Regions from separate parts of the Phycicoccus sp. 3266 genome, predicted to be linked through region 1. Evidence: riboswitches for the same ligand, from Rfam matches in the RefSeq annotation. Region 1 holds a riboswitch; each other region holds the start of a gene.
The links. A riboswitch is a leader RNA that binds a small molecule or an ion and turns the genes downstream of it on or off. The one in region 1 is predicted to bind S-adenosylmethionine.

Region 1 (5,072 bases):
GCTGTACCCGAGGCCGGCGACGGCGACGGTGCGGTCCGGGTACGCGCGGGCGGCGGGCGTGGAGTGGACGAGGGGTGGGGCGACGGTCACGACAACTCCGTGGTTAGAGGTTCTAACCAAAAGTTAGACACTATAACCAGTTGCTGTCAAGGGCCCCTCTGCGGGTAGCCGCAGCGGGGGTGACCGCGCGCGGCCGGGGGCGCCCGGCGGGTATACCGGGCGGCCGGGGAGGGCGCGGCGTGTGCCGGCTACCAGGGGCGGGCGACGTCGAGGGCGCGCGGGTCCTCGACGGGGGCCCAGCCCGACGGGCCGTGGACGTACTCGGCGGCGGGACCGTTCGCGGCGAGCTCGGCCACCGCGGACAGCAGCCGCTCGACGTGCTCGGCCGTCGTCGCCAGGCCGACGCTGGCCCTCACCGCGGTCGTCGGCGCCTCCTCGTCCACGTCGTCGAGCAGCGCGTCGACGCACAGGTGGGCGCAGAACTTGCCGTCGCGGACCCCGATACCGTGCTCGGCCGACAGCGCCGTCGACACGAGCGAGGAGTCGAGCCCGTCGACGGTGAAGGTCGCGACCGCGACCCGCTCGTGGTCGGGACCGAAGATCGAGTAGGTCTGCACGCCCTCGACGGCGGCCAGGCCCTCGAGCAGCCGACGGCCCAGGGCGCTCTCGTGGGCCTCGACGGCGTCGCGGTGGGCTCGCAGGGCCGAGCAGGCCGCGGCGAGGGCGATGGCGCCGATGACGTTCGGGCTGCCGGCCTCGTGCCGGGCGGCGCCCTGCTGCCAGACGACACCGCGGTCCGTCACTGCCTTGGTGGCACCACCACCGGCGAGGTAGGGCGCGGCGGCATCCAGCCAGTCCGCGCGCCCGGCGAGCACGCCGGTGCCGAACGGCGCGTACAGCTTGTGCCCCGACAGCACGACCCAGTCGACGTCCAGGGCCGCGAGGTCGACGGTGCGGTGCGGGGCGTACTGGGCGGCGTCGAGGACGACCCGGGCCCCCGCCCGGCGGGCGATCCGCGCGAGCTCGGCGACGGGCCAGACCTCGCCGGTGACGTTCGAGGCGCCGGCGAGGACGACCAGCCGGTTGCGAGACGGGTGCTCGCGCAGGGCCGTTCGCAGCAGGACGGCGGCGTCGGCCGCGCTGCCGGGCACGGGCAGGCGGTGGGTCCGCCGCGAGGACCAGGGCAGCAGCGCCGCGTGGTGCTCGGACTCGAAGACGAACACGGACGTGTCGCGGGGGAGGCATCGCGCCAGCAGGTTGAACGAGTCGGTGCTGTTGCGGGTGAAGACGACCTCGTCGCCCTCCCGCGCCCCGACGAAGGCGGCAACTTCGGCCCGCGCCTGCTCGTACCACGACGACGTCACGCGCGAGGCCCAGCCGTTGCCCCGGTGGACCGAGGAGTACGTGCGCAGCGCGGTGTCGACGGCCTGCTTGACGCTCACCAGCGCCGGGGTGGAGGCCGCGTGGTCGAAGTTCGCGTAGTCGACGACCCCGGTCAGCGTCGGGACCAGCAGCCGCTCTGACACGACGGCCGGGACGGCGCCGGTCTCGCCGAGCGGCGACGACCCGGTCGTCCGGACGTCCGGCACGGGCCGCAGGTGCTGGCCGCGGGCGTGCGCGAGGGGCGCGCTGCGGCGGGCGGCGGTGGGGTCCGCGTCACGGTGGGAGTCGGTGGTCGCGATCGACATGCGAGGGCCTCCTGGGTCCGGTGGGACCCGGCGCTCGCGGGTCCGCGCTTGCCGGCAGCGGGCGCAGCCGGCCCGGTCGTCACCCGGAGCACCCCACCGCGGAGGAGGGTTGCTGGTCAGCGAGCCGGGGCTTGACGCTGACACTCATGACCTTGGTCGTCGACGGTAGCCGGGGCGGGCCGGTCCGGGCCACCGCGGCCCGGAGCTTCCCGCGATGCGAGACAGGCCGTCCGTCCGGTGGATGCTCCGAGCCGGGGCGGAGGCGCCCCGCCGGGCCGTGGGGCCCCTGCGCCGGCGAACTCGTGGTCGGTCCGCCGGCGCAGGCCCCGCCAGACGCAGAACGAAGCGTGGCACCCGTCACCCCCACCGGGGAACGGGGCGGCGCAGGTGCGGACCGAAGTGGAGACCGCCCGCTCACCCGTTCGGGGGAGGGACCCGGGGCGTAATGTCTGGCCACGGGGTGCGTGTGACGCGTGTGTCCGGTGGGACGGTCGCGTACCCTGCGGAGCATGGCGACACGTCCGTCCACCTCCACGCGCTCCTCGAGCGGCCGGAGCACCGCAACCCGCCCGGCCAACCGGCGCGGGGCGGCGCCGCGCACCGCTGCCGCGCGCGGCAAGGGCAAGGCGCCCAAGGGCGGTGGCCTCCCGCTGCCCTTGCGCGCGCTGCGGGGCACCTGGATGGGCATGGCGCACGTCGCCGGGGGCGCGGTCCGCCGCGTCGGGACCAGCGCCCGCGACCTCGAGCCCGAGCACCGTCGTGACGGGTTCGGCTTCCTCCTGCTCGGCCTGGCCATCGTCGTCGCCGCGCGCGAGTGGTGGTCCTTCCAGGGCCCGGTCGGCGACGTCATCCACGCCGTCGTGGCCGGCACCTTCGGCCGCGTCGCGTATGCCGTGCCGCTGGCCCTGCTCTTCCTCGGCGTCCGCCTGCTGCGCGCCCCTCAGGAGGGCGCGGCGAACTCGCGCATCGGCATCGGGATGGGCGCCCTCGCCTTCGCCGCGTCGGGCCTGACCCACGTCGCCGCCGGGGTGCCCGAGCCGCCGCAGGGCGCCGACGCGATGCGCGACGGCGGCGGCATCATCGGCTTCCTCGCCTCCAGCCCGCTCGAGGCGGCCGTCTCGGTCTACGGCACGGTGCCGATCCTGCTCATGCTGGGCTTCTTCGGCCTGCTCGTCATGACCGCCACCCCGGTCCACATGATCCCCGAGCGGCTCTCCGAGCTGCGCGACCACCTGCTGCACCGCGAGCACCTCGAGGAGCCGGTGGCCGAGCCCGTCGCGGAGAAGCCCCGCCGCCGGCGCCGCCCCGAGCCCGAGGGGCCGATGGAGGGGGACGAGGCGTTCGAGCAGGCCGCGCTCGTCGACAAGGACGGCAAGCGTCTGCGCCCCGGGCAGAAGCGGCCCACCGCGCCCGGTGTCCTGTCGCCGGCCGGCGAGAAGACGCCCGGCAGCGCGGCCCAGAGCCCGGCCGTGGAGGTCAAGGCCCCGCTGGAGGCGCCCCCGACCACGCCGCTGCCGCAGCGCGTCGAGCAGCTGGCGCTCGCCGGCGACGTCACCTACACGCTGCCCGACAACGCGATCCTCGAGCCCGGCTCGCCGCACAAGACCCGCAGTGCCGCCAACGACCGCGTCGTCGAGGCCCTGACCCAGGTCATGGAGCAGTTCGACATCGACGCCCAGGTCACCGGCTTCACGCGTGGCCCGACCGTGACCCGGTACGAGGTCGAGCTCGGCCGCGGCACCAAGGTCGAGCGCGTCACCGCCCTCTCCAAGAACATCGCGTATGCCGTCGCCTCGGCCGACGTCCGCATCCTGTCCCCGATCCCGGGCAAGTCCGCGATCGGCATCGAGATCCCCAACACCGACCGCGAGAAGGTCAGCCTCGGCGACGTCCTGCGCAGCCAGGCGGCCCGCAGCAACGAGCACCCCATGGTCATGGGGGTCGGCAAGGACGTCGAGGGCGGCTACGTCGTGGCGAACCTCGCGAAGATGCCGCACCTGCTCGTCGCCGGTGCCACCGGCGCCGGCAAGTCCTCCTTCGTCAACTCGATGATCACCTCGATCCTCATGCGCTCCACCCCGGACGAGGTGCGCATGGTGCTGGTCGACCCCAAGCGTGTCGAGCTCAACGGCTACGAGGGCATCCCGCACCTCATCACGCCGATCATCACGAACCCCAAGAAGGCCGCCGAGGCGCTGCAGTGGGTCGTGCGCGAGATGGACACGCGCTACGACGACCTCGCCCAGTTCGGGTACAAGCACGTCGACGACTTCAACAAGGCGGTCAAGTCCGGCAAGGTCAAGCCGCTGCCGGGCAGCGAGCGGGTCATCCAGCCGTACCCGTACCTGCTCGTGATCGTCGACGAGCTCGCCGACCTGATGATGGTCGCCCCGCGCGACGTCGAGGAGTCGATCGTCCGCATCACCCAGCTGGCGCGCGCCGCCGGCATCCACCTCGTCCTGGCCACGCAGCGCCCGTCCGTCGACGTCGTCACCGGCCTCATCAAGGCCAACGTGCCGAGCCGGATGGCGTTCGCGACCTCGAGCCTCGCCGACAGCCGCGTCGTGCTCGACCAGCCGGGTGCCGAGAAGCTCATCGGCCAGGGTGACGCGCTGTTCCTGCCCATGGGTGCGAGCAAGCCCATGCGCGTCCAGGGCGCCTGGGTCACGGAGTCGGAGATCCAGCAGGTCGTCAAGCACGTCACCGACCAGCTCAAGCCGAACTACCGCGACGACGTCACCGTTGTCGCGGCGAAGAAGCAGGTCGACGACGACATCGGCGACGACCTCGACCTGCTGCTGCAGGCGACCGAGCTCGTCGTCACCACGCAGTTCGGCTCGACGTCGATGCTGCAGCGCAAGCTGAGGGTCGGCTTCGCCAAGGCCGGGCGGCTCATGGACCTGCTCGAGTCCCGCGGTGTCGTCGGGCCGTCCGAGGGCTCGAAGGCGCGCGACGTGCTCGTCAAGCCCGACGACCTGCCCACCACCCTCGCGCTGATGCGTGGCGAGGAGGTGCCGGACCCCGAGCCCGTCTTCGACGCCGAGGCCGCCGAGGACTCCACGGGCGAGGTGCCCACCGGTGCGTATGCCGCGGACCCGCGGTATGCGAACGACCCCGTCGCGGCGCAGTTCGCCGGGGTCGAGGAGGTCGAGGAGTCGCAGGACGCCTGGGAGCTCACTGGCCGGGACTGAGTCTCCGCCTGGGCGTCCCCGGGCCCGGCCCGGTCCGGCCCTCGGCATCGTGCTGGGCGCGACCGTGGTGCACCTCGTGCGGGCCAACGTCGTGGACGTCGCGGTCTTCCTCGGCACCTCGGTGCTGATGCTGGTGCTGCTGCGCCACGACCGGCCTAGCCGCAGGCCGCCGTGGTGGCTCTCCCGGCCCTGG
Region 2 (5,072 bases), on a different contig from region 1:
AACGCATGTTCCGTCCGGTACTCGACGCCGTAGGTGGTTCCCTGTTCCTCACGGCCCTCGTGGCCATGCTGCCCCTGCTCACCATCTTCATCCTGCTCGGCGGCCTGCGGCTCGCCGCGTGGAAGGCCGGCATCGCCGCGCTGCTCGTCTCGATCGTGATCGCGATCTGGGCCTACTCGATGCCCGTCGGCATGGCCGTCTCCTCCGGCATCGAGGGTGCGGCGTTCGGCTTCTTCCCGATCATGTGGATCGTCATCAACGCGATCTGGGTCTACAACATGACCGTCGCGACGGGGCACTTCGACGTGCTCCGCCGCTCGTTCGCGAGCATCAGCGACGACCAGCGGATCCAGGCCGTCATCATCGCCTTCTCGTTCGGCGCCCTGCTCGAGGCGCTCGCCGGCTTCGGCACGCCCGTCGCCATCACGAGCGTCATGCTGATCGCGCTGGGCTTCCGGCCGCTCAAGGCCGCGGTCGTGGCCCTGGTCGCGAACACCGCGCCGGTCGCGTTCGGCGCGCTGGCGGTGCCGATCACCACCCTGGCGACCGTCAGCCAGCAGCCCGAGCACACGCTGTCGCAGATCGTCGGTCGCCAGACCCCGCTGCTCGGCGTCTTCGTGCCGATGGCCCTGGTCTTCATCATCGACCGCGGCCGCGGGGTCCGGGCGACCCTGCCCGCGACGCTCACCTGCGGGATCACCTTCGCCATCGCGCAGTTCGTCACCTCGAACTACATCTCGACCCCGCTCACGGACATCGTCGCCTCGCTCGTGAGCGCGCTGGCCGTCGTCCTGCTGCTGCGCGTCTGGCAGCCGAAGCAGGCCTACGTGGAGTCCGGTGTCGAGGAGGAGGTCGTGGCCGCCGGTGCTCGCGGCTCGCGGACCTCGGCCACCGGTGCGATGACCGCCGAGGCCGGGGACCAGCACCGCGAGGGGCACACCGGTCGTCGCCGCCCGGTGCACACGGAGAGTGACGCGGGCGCCGAGGACCTCGCCACCATGAGGGCGCGCGACGAGGCTGCGCACGACCGCGGCTCCGACGTGTTCAAGGCCTACGCGCCGTACCTCATCATCATCATCGTGTTCGTGCTGGCCCAGCTGCCCGGCATCAAGGACGCCCTCGACGCCCCCACCAAGGTGTTCAACTGGCCGGGGCTCGACGGTCTGCAGAGCGCCTCGGGCAAGGCCTCGAAGATCCCGCAGTTCAAGCTGAACTGGCTCGCCGCAGCAGGCACGCTCATGCTCATCTCCGGCATCATCTCGATCCCGGTGCTGGGGATCTCCCCGGCGAGGGCGCTGCGTGCCTACGGGACGACGCTCAAGCAGCTCGCTGCCGCGATCGTCACCGTCATGGCGGTGCTGGGCCTGGCGTACGTCATGAACGCGTCCGGCCAGACCTCCAGCCTCGGCACCTGGATGGCGGGTGCGGGTGGGGCGTTCGCCCTCCTGTCGCCGATCCTCGGCTGGCTCGGCGTCGCGGTCACGGGGTCGGACACCTCGTCGAACTCGCTGTTCGGCGCCCTGCAGGTGACGGCCGCCAAGGACGCCGGACTGCACCCGGCCCTCATGGCAGCCGCGAACTCCTCCGGCGGTGTGCTCGGCAAGATGATCTCCCCGCAGAACCTCGCGATCGCCGCGGCGGCCGTGGGGATGTCGGGTCGCGAGGGCGACATCTTCCGGCGGGTCATCGGCTGGAGCGTCGCGTTCGTGGCGTTCATGTGCGTGCTGGTCTTCCTGCAGTCCACCGCGGTGCTCAACTGGATGATCCCGTAGCGCGGGATCCCGGCCCGACGACGGCCCCGACCGCCTGTGCGGTCGGGGCCGTCCGCGTGCGGTCGGGGCCGTCCGCGTGCGGTCGGGGCCGTCCGCGTGTGGTGGGGGCTGTGCGCGTGTTGCGGGGTCGTGCGCACGGGGCGGTGGGTGTCCCTCTCCGGTGCACGGCGTCCGCGATGAGAGACGGGTGTCCCGGCCCGTGGAGGCTGCGGCGTACCCTGCGGACAGGTCATGAGTGCCAGCGCGAAGCCCCGGCTCGCTGGCCGGCAACCCTCCTCCGCGGTGGGGTGCCCCGGGTGAGGACCGGGCGCACGGCTCCCGCCGTGCGCAAGCGCGGGAGACCCACCACGTGTCCCGCACCGCCTCCGGCGGTGGCGACCAGCACTCCACCGTCGGCGACGGACCACGCCGACGCCGCGCCCTGCGGCACACGAGAGTGAAGGTTCACATGAGCAGCACGAGCTGGTCGTTCGAGACCCGCCAGATCCACGTCGGCCAGGAGCCGGACTCCGCCACCGGCGCCCGCGCCCTGCCGATCTACCAGACGACGTCCTACGTCTTCAAGGACGCCGAGCACGCGGCGAACCTGTTTGCGCTCAAGGAGTTCGGCAACATCTACACCCGCATCATGAACCCCACGCAGGACGCCGTGGAGCAGCGGATCGCCTCGCTCGAGGGCGGCGTCGGTGCCCTGCTCGTCGCGTCCGGCCAGGCGGCCGAGACCCTGGCGATCCTCAACATCGCCGAGGCCGGCGACCACGTGGTGGCCAGCCCGTCCCTCTACGGCGGCACGTACAACCTGCTCAAGCACACGTTGCCGAAGTTCGGCCTCGAGGTCACCTTCGTGGCCGACCCCAACGACCTCGAGTCGTGGCGCCGGGCGGTGCGGCCCAACACCAAGCTCTTCTTCGGCGAGACCATCTCCAACCCCAAGTCCGAGGTGCTCGACATCGAGGGCGTGGCGGCGGTCGCCCACGAGGCGGGGGTGCCGCTGGTCGTCGACAACACGATCGCGACGCCCTACCTCATCCGCCCGCTGGAGTGGGGTGCCGACATCGTCGTGCATTCCGCGACGAAGTACCTCGGCGGCCACGGCACCACCATCGCCGGCGTCATCGTCGACGGCGGCTCGTTCGACTTCGCCAAGGACCCTGAGCGCTTCCCCGGCTACAACACGCCGGACGAGAGCTACCACGGCCTGGTCTTCGCGCGGGACCTCGGCGTCGGCAGCCCGCTCGGGGCGAACCTCGCCTACATCCTCAAGGCACGCGTCCAGCTGCTGCGCGACCTCGGGGCAGCCGTCTCGCCGTTCAACGCCTTCCTCATCGCGCAGGGGATCGAGACCCTGAGCCTGCGGATCGAGCGGCACCTGCAGAACGCGCACGAGGTCGCGAAGTACCTCGGGGGCCACGAGCAGGTCGAGCGGGTGGTGTGGGCGTCGCTGCCCGACCACGAGTCGTACGAGAAGGCGAAGAAGTACACCCCGCGCGGCGCGGGCGCGGTGCTCGCGTTCGAGATCAGGGGCGGCGTCGAGGCGGGCAAGCGCTTCGTCGAGGCGCTGCAGCTGCACAGCCACGTGGCCAACCTCGGCGACGTGCGCTCGCTGGCGATCCACCCGGCCTCGACGACGCACTCGCAGGGCCCGGACGAGGACCGTCTGGCTGCCGGGGTGACGCCCGGGCTCGTGCGGCTCGCGGTCGGCATCGAGCACGTCGACGACATCATCGCCGACCTCGACCAGGGCTTCATCGCGGCCAAGGGCGTCTGACCGGCCGTGATCCGGTGCGGGTGGGGGAGGGGCCGCCCGTATCGTAGGGGCCATGTCCTCCGCCGGTTCCGAACAGCCTCGTGCTGCCCGGAACCGGCGGACCCGGCCGCGGCGAGGTGCGGGCGAGGGTGGCACCGCGACTGCGCGCGACCCCGGGCAGCCCCGCCGGAACCGCCCGCCGCGCCCGCGCCGGGCGATCCCCGTCCCGGACCTGCACTACCCCGAGCAGCTGCCGGTCGTCGCGCGCAAGGACGACATCGCCGCGGCGATCCGGGACCACCAGGTCGTCGTCATCGCGGGCGAGACGGGGTCGGGCAAGACCACCCAGCTGCCGAAGATCTGCCTGGAGGTCGGCCGGGGCCAGCAGGGCATCGTCGGGCACACTCAGCCACGACGGATCGCCGCGCGCTCGGTCGCCGAGCGCATCGCCGAGGAGCTCGAGGTCGAGCTCGGCGGCGCCATCGGCTACCAGGTCCGGTTCACCGACACGAGCAGCGACCACACGCTCGTCAAGGTGATGACCGACGGCATCCTGCTCAACGAGATGCAGCGCGACCGGATGCTGCGCAAGTACGACACGATCATCATCGACGAGGCGCACGAGCGGTCGCTCAACATCGACTTCATCCTCGGCTACCTCAAGCAGCTGCTGCCGCGCCGCCCCGACCTCAAGGTCGTCATCACCTCGGCGACCATCGACCCCGAGCGGTTCGCCCAGCACTTCGCCGACCCGCGCACGGGGGAGCCGGCGCCGATCATCGAGGTCTCGGGTCGCACCTACCCCGTCGAGGTCCGCTACCGCCCGCTCGTCGACCCCGACCGCGACGACGCCGAGGAGCGCGACCAGGTCACCGGTGTCGTCGAGGCGGTCGAGGAGCTGTGGACCGAGGCCCGGGGCGGTGACGGCGGTGGCCAGGACATCCTCGTCTTCCTCTCCGGAGAGCGGGAGATCCGCGACACCGCGTCCGCGCTCGAGGGCCTGAACCTGCCCCAGACCGAGGTGCTCCCGCTCTACGCGCGGTTGTCCGCGGCGGAGCAGCACCGCGTCTTCTCAGGCCACCCCGGCCGCCGGATCGTGTTGGCCACCAACGTCGCCGAGACATCCCTGACCGTCCCCGGCATCCGCTACGTCGTCGACGCCGGCACCGCGCGCATCTCGCGCTACAGCCAGCGCACCAAGGTGCAGCGGCTGCCGATCGAGCCCGTGTCCCAGGCCAGCGCCAACCAGCGGGCCGGTCGCTGCGGCCGTGTCGCCGACGGCATCTGCATCCGGCTGTACTCCGAGGCCGACTACGAGTCCCGGCCCGAGTTCACCGAGCCCGAGGTCCAGCGCACCAGCCTCGCGTCGGTCATCCTCCAGATGACGGCACTCGGGCTCGGCGACGTGGCCCGCTTCCCGTTCGTCGACGCGCCCGACCCGCGCCAGGTGGCCGACGGCGTGCGGCTCCTCGAAGAGCTCCAGGCGTTCGACGTGAGCGGTGGCGAGGACGCCGGTGCGGGTGATGGCCAGGCCACGGGTGAGGCGTATGCCG
Region 3 (5,072 bases), on a different contig from region 1:
GTCGCGTCCCTGCGCGGGTACGACATCAAGCAGCCGCAGATCCGCTCGGCCGTCCTGCTCACCCTCGTGGGGGCGGACGCCGACGACCTGCTCAAGAAGGCGGGCGTCCTGAGCACCGGGCGGCTGTCCAACCTCGCGGCGCAGCGGCTGCCCGGGCCGGCGCTCATGGTCGTGAACAAGGCGGTCGGCTTCCGTCTGCTGACGATGGCGGGCAAGAAGTCGCTGACCAAGCTCGGCAAGGGCGTGCCCATGGTCGGCGGCGTCCTCGGCGCCGGCCTCGACACGTACCTGCTGAACCGGATCGCGGCACAGGCGCGGCACGAGTTCCCGCCGCGCAACACGTCGCACTGACGCGGGGAACGGCGGCCGTGGCGGTGCGCGGGGAACCGCGGAGCGGAATCCTGCGTCCGAGCCAGTCGTTGCACCTGAGACCGGGCCGCCTGGGCCCGGGACCAAGGAGGAGCCCATGGCCACCACCACCCGAGCGACCCGGCTGAACGCCTTCCGCTCGATCTTCAGTGCCCTCCGCATCGCCAGCCGTCCCGGGTCGGCCGGTATGGGGGAGCGGCTGGCGAGCCTGCCGCGTCTGGCGCGGGCCACGTTCAGCGGCGAGTACACCGGCAGCTCCCGGGGACGGCTGCTCGCCATGGTCGGCGCGGTCCTGTACGTCGTGTCGCCGGTGGACCTCGTCCCCGAGGCGTTCCTGTCCGTGCTCGGCCTCGCCGACGACGCGGTCGTGCTGTCGTGGATCGCCGCCGCGGTCGTGAACGAGACCGAGTCCTTCCTCGCCTGGGAGCGGATGCAACCGGGGCGCACTCGCACCACCGGCCGCCCCGGTGCCGCCCGGGAGACCGTGGACGGTCACGTGGTGCGCTGACGCCCTACCGTCCACAGACCCGGCCCCGGTCGCCCTCCGTCCACAGGAGGACGACCGGGGCCTGTCCGTGTCACCGCGGGGGCGCGAGGGTCGCGGCATGGAACCGATCCGGCTCACGAGCCCGTCCGACGTCCTGGCCCTGCTGCCCTACCAGCTCGGCTACCACCCCCACGACGCCGTCGTCGTCGTGACCGTGCACGGCCGCACGGTGGGGCTGGTCGAGCGCATCGACATCCCGCCGCCCGAGCACGTGACCGAGGCGGCCGACGCCATGGTCGGGCCGCTGCTGTCGGACCTGCCCGACGCGGCCGTCCTCGTGGGGTACGAGTCCTCACCCGGCGCGAGCCTGCCGTTGCTCGACCGGCTCCGCCGCGGCTGCCGACTCGCCGGGATCGAGGTGCTCGACCGCGTCGTCGTCCGCGACGGCAGGTGGTACTTGCCCGACTGCCGTGACGGCTGCTGCCCCGGTGAGGGCCGTCCGGTCGAGGAGGCCGCCGCGCACCCCGGGGTGGCCGAGCTGGTCGCCATGGGCGTGTCGCCGCTGGCGTCCCGAGCGGCCCTGGCCGGCGTCGTCGCGGCCGACCCGACCCTCGCCCCGGCCGTGGGGCGCGCCCTCGCGAGCAGGCGCGCCGGCGGCCCGCGGCGGCCGAGGGGAGCGAACGGCTCCGTCGACGACCGGCGCGCGTGGCTCCGGCAGTGGGGCGAGGTGGTCGACGTGGCCGACGACGCCCCGGAGGTGCAGGACACGTCGCCGGTAACCGTGGCCGTGCTGGTGCTGAGCCTGGAGGACGTCGAGCTGCGCGACGGGCTGATCGCCCGGTGGTGCCCCGACACGCTCCCGCTGGAGGCGCTGGGCGCACCGCTGGCCCACCAGCTGCGCACGCTGCTGCCCGAGCCGCCGTGGGGCGGTGGAGAGGGTGGCCCGGCGGCGGGGCGCCGCGCCCTCGCCCGGCTGCAGTGGCTGGCACGAGCGGTACCGGACGAGGACGCCGCTCCCGTCCTCACCGTCCTGGCCAGCCTGGCGTGGTGGCTCGGCGACGGTGCCGTGGCCCGCGAGGCGCTCGAGCGCGCCCTCGACGCCCGGCCCGACTACCGGCTCGCGCGGTTGCTGGAGCGGATGGTCGACCTCGGTGTCCGCTCCCGCTCCGACCGGCCGCCGGGCAGGGGGCTGGCGACCCCGGCCTGACCGCGTGCCGGCTCTCCGGCGTGTCCCACGTCCCGGACGGCGCGTGCTGCAGGGGCGGCGGTTCGTATCATGGGGGCCAAGGTCATGAGTTCCAGCGCGAAGCCCCGGCTCGCTGGGCGGCAACCCTCCTCGCGGTGGGGTGCCCCGGGTGATGACCGGGCCCGCCTGACCGGCTGGGCAAGCGCGAGCACTGCAGGAGCCCTCCATGACCACCACGTCCCGACGTCCGAGCACCTCCGCTGCCTGGCGCGTGGGTGACCACCCCGGCCGCCGCCGGTTCGTGCGCCTCGGGGCGGTCGAGCTCGAGCGCGGCGGCGTCCTGCCCGACGTGACCCTCGCGTACGAGACCTGGGGCGAGCTCAACGCCGCAGGCGACAACGCCGTGCTGGTCGAGCACGCCCTCACCGGGGACAGCCACGTCGTCGGCCCCGCCGGTCCGGGCCACCCGACGCCCGGGTGGTGGGACGGGCTGATCGGCCCCGGCCGCCCGATCGACACCGACCGCTGGTTCGTCGTCGCGGCCAACGTGCTGGGCGGCTGCCAGGGCAGCACGGGCCCGGCCAGCGAGGCCCCGGACGGCCGACCGTGGGGGAGCCGGTTCCCCTTCGTGACCGTGCGCGACCAGGTGCGCACGGAGGCCCTCCTCGCCGACGAGCTCGGTGTCGACGCCTGGCGACTCGTGCTCGGCGGGTCCATGGGCGGTATGCGGGTCCTCGAGTGGGCGGCGACCTACCCGCAGCGCGTCACCGCAGCCGTGGTCCTGGCCAGCACGGCGCACGCGACGGCCGAGCAGATCGCGTGGTGCCAGCCCCAGCTGCTCGCGATCCGCTCCGACCCGGCCTTCCACGGCGGCGACTACTACGACCAGGACGCCGGGCCGGACACCGGCCTCGGGATCGCCCGGCGGATCGCGCACGTCACCTACCGCAGCGAGATCGAGCTGCACGACCGGTTCGGCCGGGCGCCGCAGGGCGAGGAGGACCCGCTCGGGGGCCGCGGTCGCTACGCGGTCGAGTCCTACCTGGACCACCACGCCGGCAAGCTGGCCGGTCGGTTCGACGCGAACTCCTACGTGGTGCTCACCGAGGCCATGAGCTCGCACGACGTGGGCCGTGGCCGCGGAGGTGTGTCGGCGGCCCTGTCGGCGGTCACCGCCGACCTCACGGTCGTCGCCGTCGACAGCGACCGCCTGTACCCGCCGCGGCTCTCGCGCGAGATCGCCGAGGCCGTGCCCGGCGCGCGCCTGGTGACCGTGCACTCCGAGTACGGGCACGACGGTTTCCTCATCGAGGTGGACCAGGTCGGCGCCATCGTGTCGGGCGTGCTCGCAGTCCCTGCCTGACCGGTCGATATCCGGTACGGTCGGCTCGGCGGCCGAGGCCGCTCGTCGACGAACGAGGAGGTTCCTGTGGCCATCGTGGTGGGTTACGTCCCGACCAAGGAAGGGCGCGCGGCCCTGCGCCGGGCAGCGGACGAGTCGCTGCTGCGCAAGTCCAAGCTCATCGTCATCAACTCCCAGCGCGGTGGCCGCGACTACGACTCCGACGAGGCCCAGCGGTTCGAGACCGAGCTGACCCGCATCCAGGGGGAGCTCGACCGCGAGGGCCTCGAGCACGAGGTGCGCCAGCTGGTGCGCGGCAACGAGCCGGCCGAGGACCTCATCGCCGTGGCGGAGGAGGAGCACGCGGACTTCATCGTCATCGGCCTGCGCCGGCGCACCCCGGTCGGCAAGCTGATCCTCGGCTCGAACGCCCAGCGGATCCTGCTCGACGCCTCCTGCCCCGTGCTGGCGGTCAAGGCCGAGGGCTGACCCCACCCGCGACACGCCCGCGACCGGGTGGTCGCGCCGTGCCGCTCGCGGGCGGAGATTCGCAGGCGCACAGGCGTCCTCGCACGGACATCCGGTCCTCCGGACGCCTCCCGGCGGGGAGAATTTGCCCACGGATGCGGGTTTGCGGGGCATCTCGTTTTACAATGTCACCATCGAGGTCGGCCAGAGCTCAGCTCCCGGCAGCCCCGGCAATACTTCCGCCCCCGCAGTTGTTGTCACAGGCATCCCCCCGGTGTGCCCGTGATGGCGCGCGCCGTGCCGCGAGTCCGCGACGAAAGGTAGTCCGTGTCGCCTGTGTCCAAGAAGGCTGCGAGCCCCGCACCCACTCTTCCCCCGGAGTTCTCCCTGCCGTCGCTGCAGAAGCTGCTCCAGCAGGGACGCACGCACGGGTCGGTCGACTCCGCGCAGCTGCGTGAGGCGCTCGAGGGGGCCGAGATCGAGCCGAAGCGCATGAAGGTCGTGCTGCGCTCGCTGGACGAGCAGGGCATCCACGTGACGCTCGACGCGGCCACCGCCTCGCGCGCCGTCGCTGCGACGAACACCCGCACCCGTACCACCGCGTCGGCGAAGAAGACCACCGCCAAGAAGGCCGCGGCCAAGGACACCCCCGAGAAGAAGTCGGCGGCCAAGACCACCACCACGAAGTCGGCGGCCAAGGCTGCGCCGGCCGCGGGTGGGACAGCGTCCGCGGGCACCGCCAAGCCGGCTGCCAGGACCGCGAAGGCCACCACGACGAAGAAGGCGGCCGCCGCTGCCGCCGGTACGGCTGCAGCGCCGGCCAAGGGCCCGGCGACCAAGGCCGCGAGCAAGAAGGCCGCGGCCGCCAAGGCCGCGGCGGGCGAGGCGGCCGAGGGTGACGACGGCGAGGACGTGCCGGAGGAGGAGCTCGAGGACGAGCCCGAGCCCACCGACGTCGTCGAGTCCGAGCTCGAGGAGGTGGACGTCGAGGCCGACGCGGCCGAGGAGGAGAAGTCCGAGGAGGACGAGAAGACCGGCTTCGTCCTGCGCGACGACGACGAGGAGGACGCCCCCGTCCAGCAGGTCGTCACCGCCGGCGCCACCGCCGACCCGGTCAAGGACTACCTCAAGCAGATCGGCAAGGTCGCCCTCCTCAACGCCGAGCAGGAGGTCGAGCTCGCCAAGCGCATCGAGGCCGGCCTGTTCGCCGAGGAGCGGCT

Region 2: linked by a shared signal. The riboswitch ahead of J2X64_RS18495 (bifunctional o-acetylhomoserine/o-acetylserine sulfhydrylase) and the one ahead of J2X64_RS00890 (aminotransferase class V-fold PLP-dependent enzyme) in region 1 are both predicted to bind S-adenosylmethionine.
Region 3: linked by a shared signal. The riboswitch ahead of J2X64_RS18560 (homoserine O-acetyltransferase) and the one ahead of J2X64_RS00890 (aminotransferase class V-fold PLP-dependent enzyme) in region 1 are both predicted to bind S-adenosylmethionine.

The regions. Positions count from the first base shown of each region.
Region 1 is NZ_JAVDUW010000001.1:178,993-184,064, reverse strand. It holds gene J2X64_RS00895 (hypothetical protein) at 1-90, opposite strand, end outside; gene J2X64_RS00890 (aminotransferase class V-fold PLP-dependent enzyme) at 249-1,688, opposite strand; SAM riboswitch class IV at 1,728-1,840, opposite strand; gene J2X64_RS00885 (DNA translocase FtsK 4TM domain-containing protein) at 2,198-4,879, shown strand; gene J2X64_RS00880 (hypothetical protein) at 4,929-5,072, shown strand, end outside.
Region 2 is NZ_JAVDUW010000004.1:36,436-41,507, forward strand. It holds gene J2X64_RS18490 (L-lactate permease) at 6-1,772, shown strand; SAM riboswitch class IV at 2,000-2,112, shown strand; gene J2X64_RS18495 (bifunctional o-acetylhomoserine/o-acetylserine sulfhydrylase) at 2,221-3,540, shown strand; gene hrpA (ATP-dependent RNA helicase HrpA) at 3,593-5,072, shown strand, end outside.
Region 3 is NZ_JAVDUW010000004.1:53,932-59,003, forward strand. It holds gene J2X64_RS18545 (EcsC family protein) at 1-351, shown strand, start outside; gene J2X64_RS18550 (YkvA family protein) at 467-877, shown strand; gene J2X64_RS18555 (DUF4192 domain-containing protein) at 975-2,063, shown strand; SAM riboswitch class IV at 2,144-2,253, shown strand; gene J2X64_RS18560 (homoserine O-acetyltransferase) at 2,269-3,405, shown strand; gene J2X64_RS18565 (universal stress protein) at 3,472-3,873, shown strand; gene J2X64_RS18570 (RNA polymerase sigma factor) at 4,189-5,072, shown strand, end outside.